2 regions of the Stenotrophomonas sp. YJH_SMC_53 genome follow, and region 1 is predicted to be linked to the other one. Evidence: riboswitches for the same ligand, from Rfam matches in the RefSeq annotation. Region 1 holds a riboswitch; the other holds the start of a gene.
The links. Region 1 has a riboswitch for glycine ahead of AC5P7X_RS00700 (trimeric intracellular cation channel family protein). Riboswitches for the same ligand answer to the same signal wherever they lie in the genome.
Positions count from the first base shown of each region.

Region 2: another riboswitch for glycine. It lies ahead of gcvP (aminomethyl-transferring glycine dehydrogenase); the one in region 1 lies ahead of AC5P7X_RS00700 (trimeric intracellular cation channel family protein).

Region 1 covers NZ_JCAFTF010000001.1:145,907-149,288, reverse strand. Annotated here, with positions in the region: gene AC5P7X_RS00715 (hypothetical protein) at 1-397, opposite strand, end outside; gene AC5P7X_RS00710 (nuclear transport factor 2 family protein) at 401-832, opposite strand; gene AC5P7X_RS00705 (GIY-YIG nuclease family protein) at 904-1,170, opposite strand; glycine riboswitch at 1,211-1,300, shown strand; glycine riboswitch at 1,314-1,417, shown strand; gene AC5P7X_RS00700 (trimeric intracellular cation channel family protein) at 1,502-2,119, shown strand; gene AC5P7X_RS00695 (3-deoxy-7-phosphoheptulonate synthase) at 2,368-3,382, opposite strand, start outside.
Region 2 covers NZ_JCAFTF010000014.1:18,723-22,104, reverse strand. Annotated here, with positions in the region: gene gcvP (aminomethyl-transferring glycine dehydrogenase) at 1-1,819, opposite strand, end outside; glycine riboswitch at 1,882-1,984, opposite strand; gene AC5P7X_RS18065 (multidrug effflux MFS transporter) at 2,284-3,382, shown strand, end outside.

The DNA.
Region 1 (3,382 bases):
CCTCCTTCCTTGCGGTGTCGGCAATCTGCGCGGTACTCCAATGCCGGGTGATCCAGATCGTCAATGCGGTACTGCTGAGCTGCCAGCGCAGCATGCCGCGCTGCGGTTGCCGCCACAGGTAGCGCCGGGCAATCCAGAAGGCCTCCCGCTCCACTTCAGGCACCTTCTTCATCGCGTCGTTGTCGAAGAACTGGGCGGTGTAGCGCCAGGGGTTCATCGGCTGGTATCCCGCCCGTGGCTCACTGCTGCACGCAGCCACACCACTGGGCGCACGGTCGGCCGGCGTCGGCCGACCGCCTGCCAATGCCAGCCCGAGCAGGTACAGCAGGCCAGGCAGCAGCGCGATGCCGGCGACCAGCACGACGACGGAGATCCATGCCTTGCCAGCGGCACGCATCGCTCACTGCGCCTTCGGCTTCGGGTACCACAACGCGTTGACGATGACCCAGCGCTGGCCGAAGTGCCCCATGTGGAAGTAGTCGACGAACCACGGGGTTTCCAGCCGCACCGAGGCCGCGTTGCCGGTCACGTCCAGCACCGTGCAGCGGCGGTCCCACTGATCCTTCGGCGTCTTCAGCACGCCCTGCTTCGTCAGCGAGACCAGTTCTTCCTTCGACATCCGGCGCAGGCCCAGGCGTTCGTCGGGTGTATCGCCGAGCACAGCGCGCTTGGCCAGGTCCGGATGCAGGGAGCGGGCGACGCGCTGCGGGTCGGCCTCCAGCTGGCCGTCGACGTAGTCGTGGCAGGTGGCTTCGATGGCCGCGAGGGTGGCCGGGTCGGGGGCAGGGCTCGTTGCTGCGGAAAGAGCGAACAGCAGGGCGATCGTGGACATCCGGGTCTCCAGCTCTGGGCGCGGGGCGATCATCGCATGGGCCGGGTAGCCCATCCACGCGTGGCGTGGATCTACAGGACCGGCGCCTGCAGCCAGGCCAGCTTGCGTTCGCGCGGCTGCTGCTTGAGTTGCCACTCGGCCCGCGAGGCGGCGGCCCGGTCCGGGTACTCGCGCACGGCCAGCACGCGCAGCGGTGGCCGGGCCCGGGTGTAGCGCGCGCCCTTGCCGGCCTGGTGGGCGGCGAAACGCGCATCCACGTCGGTGCTGATGCCGGCGTAATAGCTGCCATCGCGGCATTCGAGCAGGTACAGGAACCACGGGCGGAGGGACGGGGCCATGCCCGGATTATGCCGTGCTGCACTGCAGCGGATATACTGGCGCCCGAATGCAGGAGAGTGGCGCCGCGCTGGTGCCCGCCGAAGGCGCAGGCTCCCATGATCGCTCAGGCCGGTGGGCTGGAATCCCACCAACCATGCATTCGACTCGCCGAGCTGGAGAGAGGTCACCGGGCACGCCCGGGACGATCCGCCGAAGGGGCACGCGGCCAACGCCGCTGAACTCTCAGGCAAAAGGACAGCGGGAGCGGCACCGGTCATCGTCATCCCGTCATTGCGCAGGCAGTGGTGGCAGTTGCGCATGGCCGGCCCCACCGCGCCCGGAGCCTGTCCCATGCTGCTGTCCATCATCTACCTGATTGCCATTTCCGCCGAAGCCATGACCGGTGCACTGTCTGCCGGCCGCCGCCGCATGGACCTGTTCGGTGTGGTCATGATCGCCTGCGTCACCGCCCTCGGGGGCGGCTCGCTGCGCGACATCCTGCTCGGCCACTACCCGCTGGGCTGGGTGAAGCATCCCGAGTACCTGGGTTTCACCGTGTGCGCGGCGCTGATCGCCACCTGGGTGGCGCGCTGGATGCACCACTTCCGGCGCACCTTCCTGGTGCTCGATGGCCTGGGCCTGATCGCCTTCACCCTGATCGGCTGCTCGATCGCGCGCGAGGCCGGCCATGCGATGCCGATCGTGCTGATCGCCGGCATGCTGACCGGCGCGTTCGGCGGCGTGCTGCGCGACATCCTCTGCAACGAGGTGCCGCTGATCTTCCAGAAGGAGCTGTACGCGATCATCGCACTGCTGACCGGTGCGGCCTATCTGTTGCTGCTGCATTGGGGCGTGGCCGATGCCACTGCGATCCTGTGCTGCCTCGGCGGCGGCTTCGCGCTGCGCCTGCTGGCGATCCACTATCGCTGGGAAATGCCGAAGTTCGTGTACCACGACGAAGTGCATTGAGCCTCTTCGTAGCGTCGAGCCATGCTCGACTGCGCTTTGCAGGAAGCCAACGCGCGTCGCGCGCACGTCGAGCATGGCTCGACGCTACAAATATCGGCATCACCACCCCGGCGATGTACCTGGCGCTGTCGCTCATGCGCAGCGCCAGGCGCATCGCCGGTGCAGATGGGCCGGTCTCCAACTCCGGCCGGCCCTGATCGCGGCCGCACCCCCGCAGGCGCTGGCCGCCATCCACACACGTGCCGCACTCAGGCGGCTTCGGACACCTTCACGTCGCGACGGGCGCGCACGGCCGCAGCCAGTCGCTCCAGCACCGTCACGGTGGTGTCCCAGTCGATGCAGCCATCGGTGATGCTCTGCCCGTAGACCAGCGGCTGGCCTTCCACCAGTTCCTGGCGGCCCCCGACCAGATGGCTCTCGATCATCACGCCCACGATGCGCTGTTCGCCGTCTTCCATCTGAGCGGCGATGTCGTCGATCACCTTCGGCTGGTTCTCGGGGTTCTTCAGGCTGTTGGCATGGCTGGCATCGATCATCAGTCGCGCCGGCAGCTTGGCCTTGGCCAGCACCTGGCAGGCCTCGGCCACGCTGCCAGCGTCGTAGTTCGGTTGCTTGCCACCGCGCAGGATCACATGGCAATCCGGGTTGCCGGTGGTCGACACGATGGCAGTGCCCCCCTGCTTGGTGACCGACAGGAAATGATGCGGATTGGATGCCGCACCCACCGCGTCGGCGGCGATCTTCACGTTGCCATCGGTGCCGTTCTTGAAGCCGACGGGGCACGACAGCCCCGAAGCCAGCTCGCGATGCACCTGGCTTTCGGTGGTGCGTGCGCCGATCGCGCCCCATGCCACCAGGTCGGCGATGTACTGCGGCGAGATCACATCGAGGAATTCAACACCGGCCGGCAGGCCGAGCTTGTTGATGTCGCGCAGCAGGCCACGGGCGATGCGCAGGCCCTTGTCGATCCTGAAGCTGCCGTCCAGGTCCGGGTCGTTGATCAGGCCCTTCCAGCCCACCGTGGTGCGCGGCTTCTCGAAGTACACGCGCATGACGATTTCCAGCTCGCCAGCCAGCGCATCGCGCAGCGGCTTCAGGCGCTGGGCGTACTCGATGGCGGCCTTCGGGTCGTGGATCGAGCACGGGCCCACCACCACCGCCAGGCGATCGTCGCGGCCGTGCAGGATCTGGTGCAGGGCCGCGCGCGAGGCGCTGACGGTGTCGGAAGCTTCATCGTCACAGGGCAGCATCGCCAGCAGCTGG
Region 2 (3,382 bases), on a different contig from region 1:
GCGCCGAGGCCGGGTTGGTGCCGTGCGCCGAGTCCGGGATCAGGCAGATGTCGCGGTGGCCTTCGCCGCGCGAGCGGTGGTAGGCACGGATCGCCAGCAGGCCGGCGTACTCGCCCTGTGCGCCGGAGTTCGGCTGCAGGCTGACCGCGTCGTAGCCGGTGCATTCGACCAGCATCGCTTCCAGCGTGTCGATCAGTTCCTTGTAGCCCAGCGCCTGGTCGGCCGGCACCAGCGGGTGGATCTGCGAGAACTCCGGCCAGGTCACCGGGATCATCTCGGCGGTGGCGTTGAGCTTCATGGTGCACGAACCCAGCGGGATCATCGTGCGGTCCATCGCCAGGTCCTTGTCGGCCAGCGAACGCAGGTAGCGCAGCAGTTCGTGCTCGCTGTGGTGGGTGTTGAACACCGGGTGGGTCAGGAACGCCGACTGGCGCAGCAGGCCCGCCGGCAGCGCGTCGGCGGTGCTGGCGTCCAGCGCCTCGACGTCAGCCTGCGCGCCGAACACGGCGGCCAGCGCGACCACGTCGGCGCGGGTGGCGGTCTCGTCCAGGCTGATGCCGACCGAGTCGCTGTCGATCGCGCGAAGGTTGTAGCCGGCGGCGCGTGCCTTGGCGTGGATATCATCGGCATGCACGCCGGTGATGTGCAGGGTGTCGAAGAAGTCGCCACCGACCTGCACGCCGGCGTTGCGCAGTGCCGCAGCCAGGATCGAGGCCAGGCGGTGGGTGCGCCGGGCGATGCGGGTCAGGCCTTCCGGGCCGTGGTAGACCGCATACATCGAGGCCATCACCGCCAGCAGCACCTGTGCGGTACAGATGTTCGACGTCGCCTTCTCGCGGCGGATGTGCTGCTCGCGGGTCTGCAGGGTCAGGCGGTAGGCCGGGTTGCCCTGGGCATCGACGGAAACGCCGATCAGGCGGCCCGGCATCGAGCGCTTGTAGGCGTCACGGCAGGCCATGAACGCGGCGTGCGGGCCACCGAAACCGAATGGCACGCCGAAACGCTGGCTGTTGCCGACCACGATGTCCGCGCCCCATTCGCCCGGGGCGGCCAGCAGGGTCAGTGCCAGCAGGTCGGTGGCCACGGCCACCAGGCCGCCGCGCGCGTGCACGGCATCGACCAGCGCCCTGTAGTCGCCGACCTGGCCGAAGGTGTCCGGGTACTGCAGCAGCAGGCCGAAGGCTTCCGCTTCCAGTGCTTCGGCCGGGGTGCCGACGCGCAGCACGATGCCCATCGGTTCAGCGCGGGTGCGCAGCAGTTCCAGGGTCTGCGGGTGCACGGCGTCGTGCACGAAGAAGGTGTCCGACTTCGACTTGGCCGAACGCTTGGCCAGGGTCATCGCTTCAGCGGCGGCAGTGGCTTCGTCCAGCAGCGAGGCGTTGGCGATCTCCATGCCGGTCAGGTCGGCGCACAGGGTCTGGAAGTTGATCAGCGCTTCCATGCGGCCCTGCGAGATCTCGGCCTGGTACGGGGTGTAGGCGGTGTACCAGGCCGGGTTTTCCAGGATGTTGCGCAGGATCACGTTCGGGGTGTGGGTACCGTAGTAGCCCTGGCCGATGAAGCTGCGCAGCACGGTGTTCTTGTCGGCGATCGCACGGATCTTCGCCAGTGCCTGCACTTCGGTCATCGACTCCGGCAGCGCCAGCGGCGCCGGCGACTTGATCTTGGCCGGCACGATGGCATCGGTCATCGCATCCAGCGACGCGTGGCCGACGACGTCGAGCATCTGCGCGATCTCGGCATCGTTGGGGCCGATGTGGCGCTCGACGAACGCATTGTGGTGCTCGAGCTCACGCAGGGAAGGGGTGTTCTGGGACATGGCGAAGGATCCGTCAGGAAAGGGCACACGCACGGGCACAAGCCGCCGGTCGGCGGTCTGCGGGGCGCCCCTCTGTCCTTTTGCCTGAGAGTTTGGAAGCGCGGAAAACCGCGGCTTCGTGCCCCTTCGGCGCCGGATCGAACCGGTCTCTCCAGAGTTCTGTTACGGGTGGTATCGGGCCTGAGCGATTACGGGCGTTGCGCCTTCGGCAGCGGTGTTCCGCTTCTCCCACCGTGTTGCCCGCCGATTATAGCCCGTTGCGGGCCCGCTGGCCGTCTACGGGCCTGGCCGCTGCGCCTGAATGGCCGATGGCCCGGACGTGCGTTTTGTGCATCGCTGCATGGCATCAGGCGCAATCCCCACCTATGATGGCCAGATACCCGAATTCATCTGGCGCCCTCCCTGCAGACAGGGACCGGCGCCCGCCGTGCGTGCCACGCATGGCCCTGCCGGACGCCTTTCCCATGACCGCCGCTGTTGCTCCCTCCACCCGCCGCATGGCCCTGCTGCTTGCCGGCCTGGCCATGTTCGGCCCGTTCTCGATCGACACCATCTTCCCGGCCTTCCCGCAGCTGGCCCGGCGCCTGGCGGTGGACGAGGTGGCGGTGCAGCAGACCATCAGCGTGTACCTGCTGTTCTACGGCCTGATGAGCCTGGCGCACGGCCCGCTGTCCGACGCCTGGGGCCGCAAGCGGGTGATCCTCGGTGGACTGGTGGTGTTCGTCGGCGCCTCGGTGGGCTGCGCACTGTCCACCGACCTGACCACGCTGCTGGCCTTCCGCGCGCTGCAGGGCCTGTCGGCGGGTGTCGGCATGATCGTCGGCCGCGCGGTGATCCGCGACCTGTACCACGGCCATGACGCGCAGCGGCTGATGAGCCAGGTGTCCATGCTGTTCGGCATCGCCCCGGCCATCGCGCCGATCATCGGTGGCTGGATCCTGCTCAGTGGCGCGGGATGGCCGCTGATCTTCTGGTTCCTGGTGGTGTTCGGGCTGGTCCTGCTGGCGGCCACTGCACGCTACCTGCCCGAGACCCATCCGGTCGAAGCGCGCGTGCCGTTGTCACCGCGCGCGTTGATGCGTGATTACGTGCGCATCGGTTTCAATCCACGCTTCCTGCGCCTGGCGCTGGCCGGCAGCATCGGCTTTGGTGGAATCTTCCTGTACATCTCCTCGGCGCCGGTGTTCGTGATGCAGCACCTGCACCTGGGCGAGGGCGGGTTTGCCTGGTTGTTCATCCCGACCATCGGCGGGATGACCACCGGCTCATTCCTGTCCGGGCGCATGGCCGGGCACACCACGCCCACCCGCCAGGTCTCCATTGGTTTCGGCCTGTGCGCATTGTCGGTGCTGTTGAACGTTGGCTACGTGGTGCTGTCGCCACAGTTCGTGCTGCCATGGGCGGTACTGCCGATCTTCCTGGGGGGCATGGGCATGGCGCTGATCTTCCCGATCCTGGCGCTGGCGGTACTGGACATGTACCCGCATCAGCGCGGCCTGGCCTCGTCGCTGCAGGCCTTTGTGCAGCTGATGATCAGCACCGTGGTGGCCGGCGTGGTGTCAC